DNA from 2 places in the Pseudoalteromonas sp. SG43-5 genome. Region 1 is predicted to be linked to the other one. Evidence: riboswitches for the same ligand, from Rfam matches in the RefSeq annotation. Region 1 holds a riboswitch; the other holds the start of a gene.

Region 1 (7,854 bases):
GCGTAATAACATTCAACTTACAGCACCTGGCGAGCGTTTATTACCCCATGCACAAATGATTATTACGGGCATGCAACGCGCCAAAGTGGATGTTGCGCTTGCCGATAATATGCATAAGCAAATTAGCTTAGCAGGAACGCCCAATATTTGGGATGCTTTTTTACAGTTTGGTATAACAAATATTGTATCAGCGATGCCGGGCGTGTCATTAGTCGCAGAAGTTAAAGCACAACAAGAAAGCACTCGGCTGTTATTAGAACGCACGCTTGATTTGGCAATATTGTTTGATCCACCAAAAGTAGACGAGCTAGTGGTAGAGCGAATCTGTGAGTTGCCAATCATTCCCGTAAGCGGATACGACACTGCAACGAACGAAAACTTTTTTGATAATCAGTATGTATATGTTGATTGGGGAACTACTTTCTCACTTTGGCATGCGCGTCAGTTTACCGGTAAAACACCGCCTTATTTTAGAACCAGCACAGGACGTATTGCACTTGATTTAATACTGCAATGTGGCGGCAGTGCATTTATACCTCAAGTATTGGTAGAAGGGCATTTAGAAAAAGGTGAACTGTTTCATGTTAAAGATGTAGAAAATACCTCGCGAGACGTGTTTATAGCGTATCACAGAGACAACGAGCAAAAAGAGTTAATAGAAACCTTAGTTAATTTACTATCGCAAATGACCCCAAGCTTGTCATTAAAGAAAAGTAAGTAAGTTCGGCCGTTTATTAGGCTTTCATGTTATTTTGATTTCAAATTTAATGCATTTTTATTAATAAAAAAAGACATTAATATTTCCATTGTAATATTACTGTCATTTAGCGGTGACAAAATGCAGCAGTTTTAAAAATTAGTCTTTTGTGATTATCCAAGGAAATAACATGAAATTTGTAAAATCGAGCTTATGCTTAGCACTATTAAGTGGTTTATCTTTTAATGCACTTGCCGATGTAGACATTTACGGTAAAGCGAATGTAACAGTGCAATCATCTGATGACGGCGAAGGATCTTTTACTGAGATAAAAAGTAATGCATCTCGTCTTGGTGTTAAAGGTTCTGAAAAAATAAATGATAGTTTAGAAGCGGTATATAAGTTTGAGTTTCAAGTTGATGTGTCTGATGCTGATTCAAAAGGCGATAACGACGACAATATTTCTGCGCGTAACCAATACGTTGGTTTAAAAGGTGCGTTTGGCCAAGTGGTTATTGGTCGTAACGATACTGCGCTTAAACAATCTCAAGGTAAGTTAGACTTGTTTAACGACCTTGAAGGCGATATTAAAAATGTATTTAAAGGTGAAAACCGTTTAGGGAATACTGTTAGTTATTCATCAAACTCATACGAAGGTTTTAAAGTACTTGCTACTTTTGTAGCTGAAGATGATGTAGACGCTGATAACGGTTACTCAATGGCGGTTACTTACGGTGACGTGGCACTTAAAAAGAGCGCAGTATATGCCTCTATCGCAGCCGATAGTGAAGTAAATGGCTACGATGTAGTACGCGCGTCAATCCAAGGTAAAGTTGAAAACTTTAAGTTAGGTGCAATGTACCAAACACAAGAAAAAGTTGACGGCAGCGCAGAAGCGGATGGTTATCTATTAAATGCAGCTTACAGCATGGGTAACAACACATTTAAAGTACAATACCAAGACATGGACTTTGACGACAGCGACGATAAGTCAGCAATATCAGTTGGTCTTGATCACAAATTAAATAAAAACATTAAAGTATTTGGCTTTTACTCAAGCTTCGACATGGACAACAACGTTGACCAAGACTACGTAGGCTTAGGTATGGAATACAAGTTTTAACTATTCGCTAAATTAGTTAAAACACTCCCTTTTTAACCGCGCTCTTTTGAGTGCGGTTTTTTTTGCTTTAAATTATTTACTTAGCCGCCCATAATAGAGCTTCATTTGGAATGAGGTGCGAGTCCTCGACTGTTCCCGCAACTGTAATTAGCGCAAAGCTTTAAGTCAGATACAAATGGTATAATACCAATTTTATTAAAAACATGATCTTTCTAGCGAATTAAATAACTTACTAACTTCGTTAAAAATTATTCATATAGAACAAGTATATGTCATAATTTCCGCTTTGTTATTAAGCTATTTCTTTGTCGCTATAATAAATCACTAATTTAATGCAATTGGTATAAATTCTTTTAACGAGCGGGTTTACTCATTTTTTCTTGTAGTGCATTAGTATTTTTATCGCATTTTAGTGAGTTTAATCCCGTCTAGGACTGACTATTGCACACTCAAACGCCATTAAATATACCATTACTAAACGTTAAAAACGTATCGTGGGGTATTGGCAATAAAACGATCCTCAAAAAAATAAACCTTAAAATAACCACAGGTAAATTTGTTGGTTTAATTGGACCTAATGGCGCAGGTAAATCGAGCTTATTGCGTTGTTTATATCGTTTTAATAAACCCAGTGATGGCGTTGTAGAGTTTAACAACACCGATATTTGGCAGCTAAAAAGCGATGAGTACGCAAAAAAAGTAGCGGTTGTTTTACAAGAAACCCCGTCGCAATTTAACTTAAGCGTATTTGATGTTATTGCACTTGGGCTAACGCCTCATAAATCGCTATTTAGCTCAGTAACTAACATTGATAAACAAAAAATTACCCAAGCTATCAACACTGTAGGGTTGGCAGATCATATCGATCAAAGCTTTGAGTCACTTTCGGGTGGTGAAAAGCAACGTGCCTTGATAGCCCGCGCCATAGTTCAGCAACCTCAGTTGTTAATAATGGACGAACCAACTAGCCATTTAGATGTTAAATACCAAATACAGGTAATGGAGCTTGCTAAATCGTTGGGTGTAACGGTGTTTGCATCGTTTCACGATTTAAACTTAGCTTCTGCAATGTGCGATGAACTAGTGATTATTAAAAATGGTGAAATTACACATACAGGCACGCCAAGTGAGGTATTAACCGAAAACATGCTAGGCGACGTTTTTGGTGTCTGCGCTCAAGTAAATAACCACCCGCAAATATCGGAGTCGGGAAATAGCATCCCTCATATCACTTACTTTTATGGTTACGAATAATATGAGCGCAGTTAATACTCGCCAATCACTTGCGCTATTTATCAGTGCTGCAGCTGCTTTATTTAGCTTATTTGCAGCACTTAGTTTTGGCGCAGCAGAGACCTCACTTCAAGATGTATTTAATAGCTTTTTACTCTCAAATGATGCGTCTTTTAATTCGCGTATTATTTTTGAACTAAGAATGCCACGCACATTACTCGCCTTTTTAGCCGGCTCTGGCTTAGCAATTGCGGGGCTTATTTTACAAACGGTAACGCGTAACCCTTTAGCCGATCCTTACTTATTTGGTATATCGTCGGGTGCCTCATTTGGCGTGGTGTTACTTATGGCATTAGCAGGTATTAGCGCAGGTTTTATGTTATCGGCAGCAGCGTTATTAGGTAGCTTACTTGCCATGAGTTTATTAATACTTATTGCAGGTAGGCAGCAAAGTGCACAGGTAGAATCAATGCTATTAGCTGGTGTTGCGCTGTCGTTTTTATTTAGTGCATTTACCAGCTTGTTACTTTATTGGAGCGATCCTCAGGCGGTAGCCGCTATTTTATTTTGGACACTGGGCAGCTTTGCTCGTGCACAGTGGGCTACGCTTAGTTTGCCTTTATTGGTAATCACATTGTGTACGTTTGTAATGCTGAGCTTTAGAAGGCAGCTAAATGCTATGTTACTTGGCGATGAAAGCGCAATTACATTAGGTGTTAGGGTTCAGCGCTTTAGAATACTTATGCTGGTGTTGAGCTCATTAATTACCGCTGTGCTGGTGGCTATGTGTGGTGGTATTGGGTTTGTAGGATTAATGGTGCCGCATATTGTGCGCTTTTTTATATCCCAAGGCACCATCGCTGGCTTACTGGTAACCAGCTTGGTGGGCGGTACATTTATGGTGTGGGTTGATGTACTTTCGCGCTCATTGCTGAAAAACCAAGAACTGCCCGTAGGTGTTATTACTGCAGCTATTGGTAGCGTGTTCTTTTTGAGTTTATTGTTTTTTAGAAAGCGAAGGGTGTAATTCCATGAAAACCTTAATGGTGCAAGGCACTACATCAGATGCTGGTAAAAGCACTTTAGTTGCTGCCCTTTGCAGGGTGTTTGCTAAGCGAGGGGTAAAGGTTGCGCCTTTTAAACCACAAAATATGGCACTTAATAGCGCAGTAACAAAAGATGGCGGCGAAATTGGTCGTGCGCAAGCTTTGCAAGCAATAGCAGCTAAAGTAGAGCCAGAAATAGACTTTAACCCTATATTACTTAAGCCTAATAGCGACACGGGCGCACAAGTGATTATTCACGGAAAAGCCGTTAGTAATATGGAAGCGGGCAAATATCACGACTATAAAAAAGTGGCGATGGATGCAGTAATTACTTCACATAACCGCTTAGCTAAACGCTTTGAATTACTCCTTGTTGAAGGGGCTGGGAGCCCTGCTGAAATAAATCTGCGTGAAAACGATATTGCTAACATGGGCTACGCCGAAGAGGTAGATTGCCCAGTAATTATAATTGCTGATATTGATAAAGGCGGCGTATTTGCACACTTGGTAGGTACGCTTGCGTTGTTAAGCGAGTCAGAACAAGCGCGCGTAAAGGGTTTTGTTATAAACCGCTTTAGAGGCGATATAGGTTTGCTGCAAGGCGGGCTTGATTGGCTTGAAGAATACACAAACAAACCCGTACTTGGCGTATTACCTTATTTACACGACCTTGCGCTTGATGCTGAAGACGCCGTCGCAATTGATAATAACGTAACTAACGCCACAATTAATATTGCAGTGCTGCTTGTACCCCACATTAGTAACCACACCGATTTTGATGCACTGCGTTTGCACCCAAACATTAATATAAATTATGTGCGCCATACGCAAACGATCCCAGACGTTGATCTGATAATTCTCCCAGGCAGTAAAAATGTGCTGGGTGATTTAAGTTTTTTGAAAAATGAAGGCTGGGACACTCAAATTAAGCGCCACTTACGCTATGGTGGTAAAGTACTTGGTATTTGTGGCGGCATGCAAATGCTGGGCAATACGCTCAACGATCCCGAGGGTATTGAGTCATCATTAAAGCAAGTAAATGGGCTTGCTCTGTGCGATTTTGAAACCACGCTAACAACACAAAAAGTATTAACTAAAATAACCGCTACACTGCTTTTAAATAACCAATCAACACCCTGTAGTGGTTACGAAATACATGTAGGGATTAGCCAAGGTGCAGCGCTTAATAAGCCATTTTTAACCTTTGATGAAAGCCACCCACATGGCTTTACGTTTGATGGCTTTATTAGCGATGATAACGCCATTGCGGGCACTTATTTACATGGCTTATTTGATGAAGCCGATGCTACATCGCAAATTTTAAAATGGGTAAAACCAAGCGCCTCAATTAACCCAATTAGTATTGCCGCTCACCGCGAGCAGCAGTTAGAACGATTAGCAACCATGTGCGAAACGCATTTAAACATACAGCAAATTATCTCGATTTATGAAGGGCACAATAATGACTGAACAAAACAACGATAAGCATAAGCAGCGCCAACAAAAAGTAAAAGAACAAGTGGATGCACGTGTTGCCGCCGCACAAGATGTAAAAGGTATTTTTCAGGTAATTACCGGTAATGGTAAAGGTAAATCAACCTCAGGCTTTGGCGTTGTAGCACGCTGCGTTGGACATGGTAAAAAAGCAGCCGTTTGCCAATATATTAAAGGTACGTGGGAATGTGGCGAGCGTAATTTATTACAAGGTGCAGGTGTTGAGTTTGTTGTAATGAACACCGGTTTTACTTGGGATACGCAAAATAAAGAAGCCGATACTGCAGCCGCGCAGGCAACATGGCAAGAGTCAAAACGTATGCTTGCTGATAGCAGTATTGATTTAGTATTACTTGATGAGCTTACGTATATGGTGACTTACGGCTACGTTGATTTAGATGAAGTAGTAACAGCCCTTAATAACCGCCCACCCATGCAGTCAGTTATTATTACAGGGCGTGCAGCACATCGTACTTTAACCGACCTTGCCGACACAGTAAGTGAAGTGCGTAATGTAAAACATGCATTCGACTCAGGCATAAAAGCGCTCGAAGGGTTTGATTACTAATGTTTAAAGCGTTTTTTATTGGGGTGCTGCTTTTTTGTGTATCGGGCAGTGCACTTGCAGAGCTGGCTAATGATTCTAAAAAACTGCGAATAATCGCGCTTGCACCGCACATTGTCGAAAACCTATTTGCCATAGGGGCGGGCGATAATATTGTGGGCACAGTTGATTACGCCGACTACCCAAGTGAAGCCCAAAGTATTGAGCGCATAGGGGGTTATTACGGTATCTCGCTTGAGAAAGTATTAGCGCTTAAACCTGATTTAGTAATTGCGTGGAAAAGCGGAAACCAAAGCGAAGATTTAGCCCAAATAGAGCGTTTAGGTATAAAAGTGTATTTGAGTAACCCCGTCACAATCGCGGGTGTAGCCCACGAGTTACTTACTTTTGGTGAATTTACAGGGAATATTGAGCAAAGCCAACAAGCGGCAAGCGCATTTACACAAAAACTAAACGCGATTGTTAAAAGCCAGCAAGATAAAAAAGATATTACCGGATTTTATCAGTTATGGGCTGAGCCCATGATGACAGTAAGTAAAAACACATGGATAAATCAGCTGATTGAAACATGCCATGTAAGTAATGTATTTGCCGATAGCGTTACAGATTATCCGCAAATTAGTATCGAAAATGTTATTGTTACTAAGCCGCAAGTTATTATTATCCCTGATGAAAAATCAAAAACACCACAGCCGGTTGTTAATTGGCAAAAGTGGCCAGAAGTACCAGCAGTTAAAAATGATCAATTTATTAGCGTAAATGCCGATTTATTACATCGTTTTACTCCGCGCATGCTAGATGGACTCGCGGATATGTGTGTTAAAATAGACGCATCACGTAAACAGATTAAGAGTACACAATGAGCAATTGGGCTACATTTTTAGAAAGTGAATTACAGCAACCTTACATGCAGCAAACGTTAGAGTATGTGGCTAATCGCCGCAATGAAGGTGTTGCTGTTTACCCGCCTGAAGCTCAAGTATTTAGTGCTTTTGATGCCACCGCACTTAATGACATCCGCGTTGTAATTTTAGGACAAGACCCATACCACGGGGAAGGGCAAGCGCATGGCTTGTGTTTTTCGGTATTGCCTGATGTAAAAAAGCTGCCACCGTCGCTTAAAAATATGTACAAAGAGTTAGCTGTCGATATCAGCGGGTTTATTATTCCTGAGCATGGTTACCTGCAAAGCTGGGCAGATCAGGGCGTGTTTTTACTCAATACAGTATTGACCGTGGAGCAAGGGCAAGCGCATTCACATAAGCATTTAGGATGGGAGCAATTTACCGATAATGTAATTGCCCATATTAATAAGCACTGCGAAGGTGTGGTATTTATTTTATGGGGGGCACATGCACAAAAAAAAGGTAAAGGCATAGATAGCGCTCGCCATCATGTTTTAAAAGGGCCGCACCCATCGCCGCTTTCGGCGCATAGAGGCTTTTTTGGTTGTAAGCATTTCTCACAAACGAATGAGTTATTGCAAGCCCAAAAAGATAAGCTAATTAACTGGCAAATCTAATTTATTCTAAAGAACTCAAATTGTTTAAACCATTAAAAAAGGCTTCCAGATTCTGGAAGCCTTTTTGTTTAGTTGGGGCGTATTGAATTAAAAATCGAGCTCATCAATTGCAATACTGTCTGTAAAGTAGTCTAGTTCTTGTAGTTCTTTACGTAGGCGCTGTTTGTCTTTTAT
Region 2 (7,854 bases), on a different contig from region 1:
CTTTTATTTCTTTAGCAAATAAAAAGGTGAAAGCCACTATGCTGATTAAAAAAACTGCTTGATAAACACGCCTTGTCACGACAAATCCTAAAATCGCTTAAAAAAGAGGCGCAAGTATATCAAACTAATTTAGTATCGCACCTGAACAAGATGCAGAAAAATGTAAAGATTTATAATTTTAGCGTTATAATTGCCACATAAAATTAAGATTAAATAGTTAGGAGTATACTAATGCCTTCATTTGATATTGTATCTGAAGTAGAAATGAACGAAGCTAAAAATGCGGTTGATAACGCAAACCGTGAATTAGAGACTCGCTTTGATTTTAGAGGCGTTGATGCATCTATTGAGCTAAACGATAAAACAATTAAGCTTAAAGCAGAAGCTGACTCTCAAGTTATGCAGTTGTTCGATATTTTAGCGGGAAAAATTTCAAAGCGCGGTATGGATGTAGCTAGTTTAGAACTTCAAGATATTAGCCGTGCAGGAAAAAATGTATTTCGTAACGTTGGGTTAAAGCAAGGTATCGAAAAAGACATGGCCAAAAAAGTGGTTAAAGCCATTAAAGATTCAAAAGTTAAAGTACAAGCCGCTATTCAAGGCGAAGAAGTGCGTGTGACAGGTAAAAAGCGTGACGATCTTCAAGAGGCAATGCAGGTAGTACGCAGTGCCGATTTAGGTCAGCCTTTTCAGTTTAAAAACTTTCGTGACTAATTTATAAACTGTTTTTAATAAAAATGCTTTAATTTGTCTATATTTGCAGACAGATTAAAGCTACTTAATTTTTTACAACTTTCCCACCTTATCCTCTCGTAGTTCTGCATGTATTAATCCACCTTTTGATATTTAAGCTATTATATTTAATTGAATATAATAAAAATTTCACTCTAGAAGGTATTAAAATGAGACCCCATCAATTATTTCTGTTATTTGTTTTGCTTATATTTACCAAGCCAAGCTTATCAAAGCCAGTTGATATTGATGTATTGGTCGAAGATGGCTACTTTCCGATTATTATTAACGCGCAAAAAAAGCAGGGCTTTGCTCCTGAGTTTATTAATATTTTAAACGACGCACAGGAGGAATTTAACTTTATACTTATTTCTTTACCTGTAAAAAGGCTTACTTTGTCTGTTGAAAAAAATAACTTCGACGTTTTATTTTTAATGGCAATGCAATGGCTGCCAAAAACAACGCAGAAAAACATTGAAAAAACTGAATTTTATACCATCACCAAAAACGAGCTTTATACACTCAAAGAGAATGCATCAGAACAAACTTATTTTGACAATCTGGACAAATTAACCAAAGTTGGGGTTTTAGGGTATTCGTATCAATTTGCAGGATTTAATACAAATGCCGAATACTTGAGAGAAGAGCACCAGGTAAGCCTTACAATCGATGAATTCAATGTAGTTAAAATGCTGCTATTAAGGCGCGCTGAAGTCGGGGTTTTAAACAGTATTGCTTATCAGTATTTTAAAAAGCAGAATATCTTAAATATGGATTTACTATTTAAGAGTGACGTACCAGATGCAGTGTATGAAACACATTTTTTGATTAACTCACAATCAAATAAAATATCTAGTCGCAAAATGGATGAAATATTAAATTTACCTACTACACAAATGCAACTTCAGAAGCTACTTGATAAGTACGGTATTCCTTCAAGCTATAATAATACAGCACTGAACTGAAATAGCTTTTAGCTATATAGACGTCCATTGACATTTGTAAACAAAATGCTCACAATGACGGCATATTTTCAAGGTGCTTGCTAGCCACTTCATGTAATGATTTTTTTAGCAGGATAATCGGGAAGTTGGTGCGTTTTCATGATGACTACAAGCCCAACACTGCCCCCGCAACGGTAGAGTATTGCATGTTTTTATGTGCTTACTGAGTCCGGAGACCGGCCTTGATGCAATCTTACTTACTTAAATCTTTGCGGTGGGCAAAGGTAGGGGATCTCATGTTAAACAAAACAACTCTAGGCGTTGCAATTTCTGCTGCGCTTTCATTTTCTGTGTCTGGTGCAGAGCAATCAATTGAAAAAATAACCGTTACAGCTAATAAGTTTGAGCAATCAATTAACGACGTTTTAGTGAGTGTAAATGTTATTGAACGTGCTGAAATAGAAGCTAGTAACGTACGCGATTTACCTACACTTTTAAGCACGCGAGTGGGTTTTCAAGTTAATCCAAACGGTGGTTTTGGTCAAAATACAGGTGTGTCACTTCGTGGTACAGGCTCTGGCGATACGTTGATTTTAATTGACGGTGTACGTACAGGCTCAGCAACACTTGGTCAAAAAGCACTAAATAATGTCCCTTTAAATAGTATTGAACGCATAGAAATTATTAAAGGCTCTCGCGCGGCTGTTTATGGCTCTGATGCACTCGCTGGTGTTATTAATATTATTACGCGTGAGTCAGATAACTTATCCCTAAGCGCTACATTTGGTTCTGACTCTTATCAAAATTATCAAGTTGCAGGCTCTGTAAAATCAGATGATATAACAACAGCATTTAACGCAGGCTTTGAAAAAACAGATAACTTTGATGTATTGCAAGGCGTAGCACCTGATGAAGATGGCTATGAAAATAAAAACCTTGGGTTTAAAGTAAACTACACCGATGCACATTACGGCGACTTTAAGTTATTAGGCCAATACAGTGAAGGTTATGCAGATTACGACAGTAGCTTTAGCCCAGCAGATAGTACGATTGAACGAGATGACTTTAAAAACTATCAACTTTCTACAGGTTGGAGCAAAAACTACACTAACCAAACGCATAGTATTGATTTAGCGCTTTCAACAGATGATTCAGACAATACATATGTCGATTTTTCAGTTGGGCCAACAACAAGTACCTTTATAACTAAACGCACACAAATTGATTATAACGGGCAGTACCTGTTATCTAATGAACTTAACATTAGTGGTGGTATTAATTGGTACAACGATGATGTATCTCACAGTTCAACGCAGTATGATATGCAAGAGCGTGATGTATTAGCAGTATTTGTTGGGGCCTATTACAATGCTGAAAAAGTGTTAGTTAATTTAACAATTCGCCAAGACGATGATGAACAGTTTGGTGATGAAACAACATATACAGCCGCTGCGGGTTATCATTTATCTGAAGACGCCACGTTCCGTATAAGCCAAAGCACTGGTTTTAAAGCACCTACATTTAACGATTTATACTTTCCGGCTTTTCCTGGTTTTCCACCTTCATCTAATCCTGATTTAGAGCCTGAGAAATCATTAAATCAAGAGATTGGGTTAAATGTAGGTTTTGATATAGCAAGTATTGACGTTGCTATTTTTAGAAATGATATTGAAGATAAGATATCTTTAGATTCTAACTTTTTTCCTATCAACTTAAATGAAGCACGCTACGAAGGGGTTGAATTTAGCTTATCTCAGCAGTTTTTTGGTTTTGATAGCAACCTTAACTTTGCTTATTTAAGTGCAGAAGACGAAGAAACGGGCGCAGAGTTACGTAATGTTGCTAAACGCACATTTAACTGGGAACTTGCAAAACAGTTTGGTGCTTTTGATGCAAGGTTAGACATGCAATACCGTAGTGACCGAGAAGGTGCAGTAACGCGCTTAGGTTCTTACACGCTGTGGAATTTAGCGGGTAATTACCAAGTAAATGAACACATTGAGGTTTCGCTTCGTGTAGAAAACTTATTTGATAAAGAGTATAACGCGGTTGACTCAAACGCTGATTTTACAACGGGTCAAGTGTATTACTACAACACACCAGAGCGCCGCTTTTTTGCAGGCGCAAGTTACCAGTTTTAATCGCTTTCAATAGTTAAAGAGTAAAAAAGACAAAAGCCCGATTTAAATCGGGCTTTTTACTATGCGACTAAACTTAGTTACTCAGTTAAAAACTCTTTAAATACGGTTTCAAACTTATGTAATTTAGGTGCGATTAAAATACTGCAGTAACCCTGCTGTGGGTTTTCGTTATAGTAATCTTGATGGTAATGCTCTGCTGGATAGTATGTAGTAGCAGGGCTGACTTCTGTCACAATTGGCTCACTCACATGGCTTTGCAGTTGAGCTATCATTTCATTGGTTTGCTTTAGCTGAGCTTCATCGTGATAGTAAACAACGCTTCTATACTGTGTGCCTATGTCGTTACCTTGTCGATTCAGCTGTGTTGCATCATGCAAAGTGAAAAACATTGCCAGCAGTGTTTCAAAGCTAACGACAGTTGCGTCAAATTCAATCTTAACAACCTCAGCGTGCCCTGTTGTGCCAGAGCATACAGAATTATAGGTTGGGTCGTCGGTTTCGCCGCCTGTATAGCCAGAACTCACATCTAATACGCCATTTACACGTCTAAATGCAGCATCTATACACCAAAAACAGCCGCCACCAAATGTTGCTACTTGCGTTGTTGAGCTCATAAGTATTCCTAAAATGTATATGGAGTTTAAAGGCGAGCATAAATTGTATGCGCCGCAACAACAAGGTTACGGCGCAATAAAGAGATTAGATCTCTTCGAAAGGTTTTTCAGCAGCTTGTTTATTCAGCTTTTGTTGTAAAAACTCAGGTGACTGAGTATTTCTCGACAGAGCATAATACGCAGCAGGTACAACAAAAAGAGTCAGCAGGGTAGATACAATAACCCCTGTAAACACAACTACACCAATTACCATACGACTTTCTGCACCAGGCCCAGAGGCGAGTACCAATGGTACTGAACTCATAACGGTTGTTAGTGAGGTCATTATTATTGGGCGAAGGCGCTGGGTAGCTGCTTGTAGTATTGCTTCACTAAACTCAACGCCTTTATCGCGTAATTGGTTAGTAAATTCTACAATCAAAATACCATTTTTAGCACTTAAGCCTATGAGCATGACAATACCTATTTGGCTGTAAATATTTAAGGTAAGTCCTGTAGCCCAAAGCCCAAACATAGCGCCCATTAAACCAAGCGGTACGGTAAGCATAATTACAAACGGGTGCATAAAGCTTTCAAACTGCGCAGCAAGTACTAAAAAGGTAACGGTGAGTGCAAGTATAAATACGTAGGTCATCGCTGATGCGCCTTCGTAATAAAGCTGCGATTCACCTTTGTAATCTACTGCGCCATCTATATCGTTTTCCTCAGCGGCTACCTCGTTTAAAAAGTTAAGCGCTTGCTCAAGTGTATAACCATCGGCTAAGTTGGCGCTTAATGTAATTGCGCGCATACGGTTGTAACGGTTTAAGCGTGAGGCTGTTGCTTCTTCTTTTAAGCTGATGAGGCTATCAAGTGGGACTAGTTCACCGCTTCGTGATTTAAGATATATATTTGAAATGTCAGTAGGGTTAGTAAAGTCTTCTTTAGTCCCTTTTAAAATTACATCGTATTCTTCACCACGGTCAATAAAGGTTGTAACACGGCGCTGGCCAAGCATTGTTTCAAGTGTACGGCCTACATCAGATACAGAAACGCCTAAATCAGCGGCCTTGTTTTTATCTATGCTGACTAAAAACTGCGGGAAGGTTTCTTTATAATCATGATCGATTCTTACTAAACCTGGGTTTTGCTCGGCACGCTTAATTATACGGTCACGCCAATCGGCAAGCTGAGCGTAATCATTACCTTGCAATACAAACTCAATAGGGCGAGATGAACCACCACCGCCAATACCACGGCGCATAATGGCAAATGCACGAACATCGGTAACTTCTTGCATTTTACCGCTTATTTCATCCATTACTTCCCACGTTGAGCGTTTGCGCTTATCCCAATCGGCCATACCAACAATCGCAACACCGCCGCTGCCACCCCAGCCAGGCACTCGAACAAGTACGCGACTTAGCTCACCCGCTTGCGAGTAAGGCATTAAACGCTCTTCAATTTTAGCCATATTAGCGGCGTTATTTTCGTAACTTGCGCCTTCTGGGCCGCTCATCATGATAAAGAATGTGCCACGATCTTCTTTTGGCGTTAGCTCAGAAGGAACTTGTAAAAACAACGAGTAACTAACAAAGCCAGCTAATAATAGGCTCACCATTAAACCCCATTTACGGGTTATGTTGGTGGAGAGTGAATTACGGTAACTTACTTCAATTTTAGTAAACTGGCGGTCCATCCATTGACTAAATTTATTTGGTTTGTCTGATACTTTAAGTACTTTAGAACACAAGGCTGGAGCGAGAGTCAGCGCTGTAACACTTGAGAAAAATACGGCAGCACTTACCGCCATTGCAAACTCAGTAAATAATGCCCCTATACGGCCATCCATAAACACCAATGGCACAAACACCGATATTAGTACAAGCGTGGTTGCGACAATGGCAAAACCAACTTCACGCGCACCTCTATATGCAGCTAGTAATGGCGGCTCACCCAGTTCAATACGACGGTGAATGTTTTCAAGCATTACAATGGCATCATCTACTACTAAACCAATGGCCAGTACTAAGGCAAGTAAAGTGAGTAAGTTAATTGAGTAGCCCATTGCCAACAAAAACATAAAGCTACCAACAAGTGCGACCGGTACGGTGACCGCAGGGATAAGCGTTGCTCGTATATTGCCTAAAAACAAAAATATAACGAGTACGACTAAACCCATAGAGATGGCAAGTGTGCTGTAAACTTCACTAATTGATTCTTTAATAAATACAGACGAATCGTAGCTGTCTTGAATTGTGGTGCCTTCAGGTAGGTTACGTTTGATTTTTTCAAGTTCACTGCGTGCGTTATCTACTACGGTAAGCGTGTTTGCTTTAGCTTGTTTTACAATTCCTAGGCCAATCATGTTGCGCCCGTTACCACGAAATAAGCTTTCGTCATCGGCAGCTTCTAATTTTACGTCGGCAACTTCACCTAAACGCACTAAATAACCTTCTTCACCACGTTTAATAACAAGGTTTTTAAAATCGCGCTGATCTTTATAACTACGTGCAGTACGCACGGTAAAGTCGCGATCTATTGATTCTATTTCACCGGCAGGTAGTTCAACGTTTTCTGTACGAAGTGTATTTTCAATATCGCTTGAGGTAATACCACGAGCAGCCATTGCTTGGCGGTTTAGCCAAATTTTCATTGCGTATTGACGCTCACCACCAATACGTACGTTAGATACGCCGTCTACCACGGCTAAACGGTCAACAATAAAACGCTGCGCGTAATCAGATAACTGTAACGAGTCCATTGTTTCGCTGTTTAATACAAACCATGCGATTGGGCTTTCATCACTATTTGATTTAGACACTTCTGGCGGGCGTACCTGATCAGGCAAACTATCAAGTGCACGTGCTACCCGTTCGCGTACATCGTTAGATGCAGCGTCTATATCGCGGTTAATATCAAACTCAATGGTAATGTTTGAGCGCCCATTACGGCTCGAAGAGTTAATACTTTTAATACCTTCAATACCGGAAATTCGATTTTCTATTATTTGCGTTATTTTGGTTTCTATAATTTCGGCAGAAGCACCTGTGTATTCAGTGCTGATATTTACTATTGGCGTTTCAATATCAGGGTACTCACGAAGTGGCAGCATAGTAAATGCAACCAGACCAAAAGTAAGAAGTAGTAAATTAATTACTATGGCAAAAACGGGGCGTTTAACGCTAGTATCAGTAATTTTCACGTATTACCCCTTTACGTTTACTTTACTACCAGAGCGAATTTTTATTAGCCCTTCAGTAACAATTTGCTCGCCATCATTTAAACCTTCATCGATAGCAACCCAGCCATTATTTCTGCCGGCTACATGTACTTCAACTCGATTAGCTATTCCGTCTTGAATTTGAAAAACAAAGTGTTTGTCTTGTAAAGGGATTACGGCTTTTTCAGGTACCATTAATGCTTGATTACTACTTAGCTCAA

What was found. Region 1 has a riboswitch for cobalamin ahead of H5161_RS00985 (ABC transporter ATP-binding protein). Riboswitches for the same ligand answer to the same signal wherever they lie in the genome.
Region 2: it holds a riboswitch for cobalamin, as region 1 does, so the genes downstream of both, H5161_RS09830 (TonB-dependent receptor domain-containing protein) here and H5161_RS00985 (ABC transporter ATP-binding protein) in region 1, are expected to answer to the same signal.

Annotation. Positions count from the first base shown of each region.
Region 1 is NZ_JACJFA010000001.1:206,806-214,659, reverse strand. Features, by position in the region: gene H5161_RS00995 (LysR family transcriptional regulator) at 1-721, shown strand, start outside; gene H5161_RS00990 (porin) at 888-1,820, shown strand; cobalamin riboswitch at 1,882-2,016, shown strand; gene H5161_RS00985 (ABC transporter ATP-binding protein) at 2,262-3,074, shown strand; gene H5161_RS00980 (iron ABC transporter permease) at 3,076-4,080, shown strand; gene H5161_RS00975 (cobyric acid synthase) at 4,085-5,569, shown strand; gene cobO (cob(I)yrinic acid a,c-diamide adenosyltransferase) at 5,562-6,161, shown strand; gene H5161_RS00965 (cobalamin-binding protein) at 6,161-7,021, shown strand; gene ung (uracil-DNA glycosylase) at 7,018-7,680, shown strand; gene H5161_RS00955 (DUF3545 family protein) at 7,768-7,854, opposite strand, start outside.
Region 2 is NZ_JACJFA010000007.1:127,480-135,333, forward strand. Features, by position in the region: gene H5161_RS09815 (VanZ family protein) at 1-79, opposite strand, end outside; gene H5161_RS09820 (YajQ family cyclic di-GMP-binding protein) at 232-714, shown strand; gene H5161_RS09825 (hypothetical protein) at 903-1,697, shown strand; cobalamin riboswitch at 1,752-1,936, shown strand; gene H5161_RS09830 (TonB-dependent receptor domain-containing protein) at 1,973-3,817, shown strand; gene msrA (peptide-methionine (S)-S-oxide reductase MsrA) at 3,895-4,431, opposite strand; gene H5161_RS09840 (efflux RND transporter permease subunit) at 4,517-7,615, opposite strand; gene H5161_RS09845 (efflux RND transporter periplasmic adaptor subunit) at 7,619-7,854, opposite strand, start outside.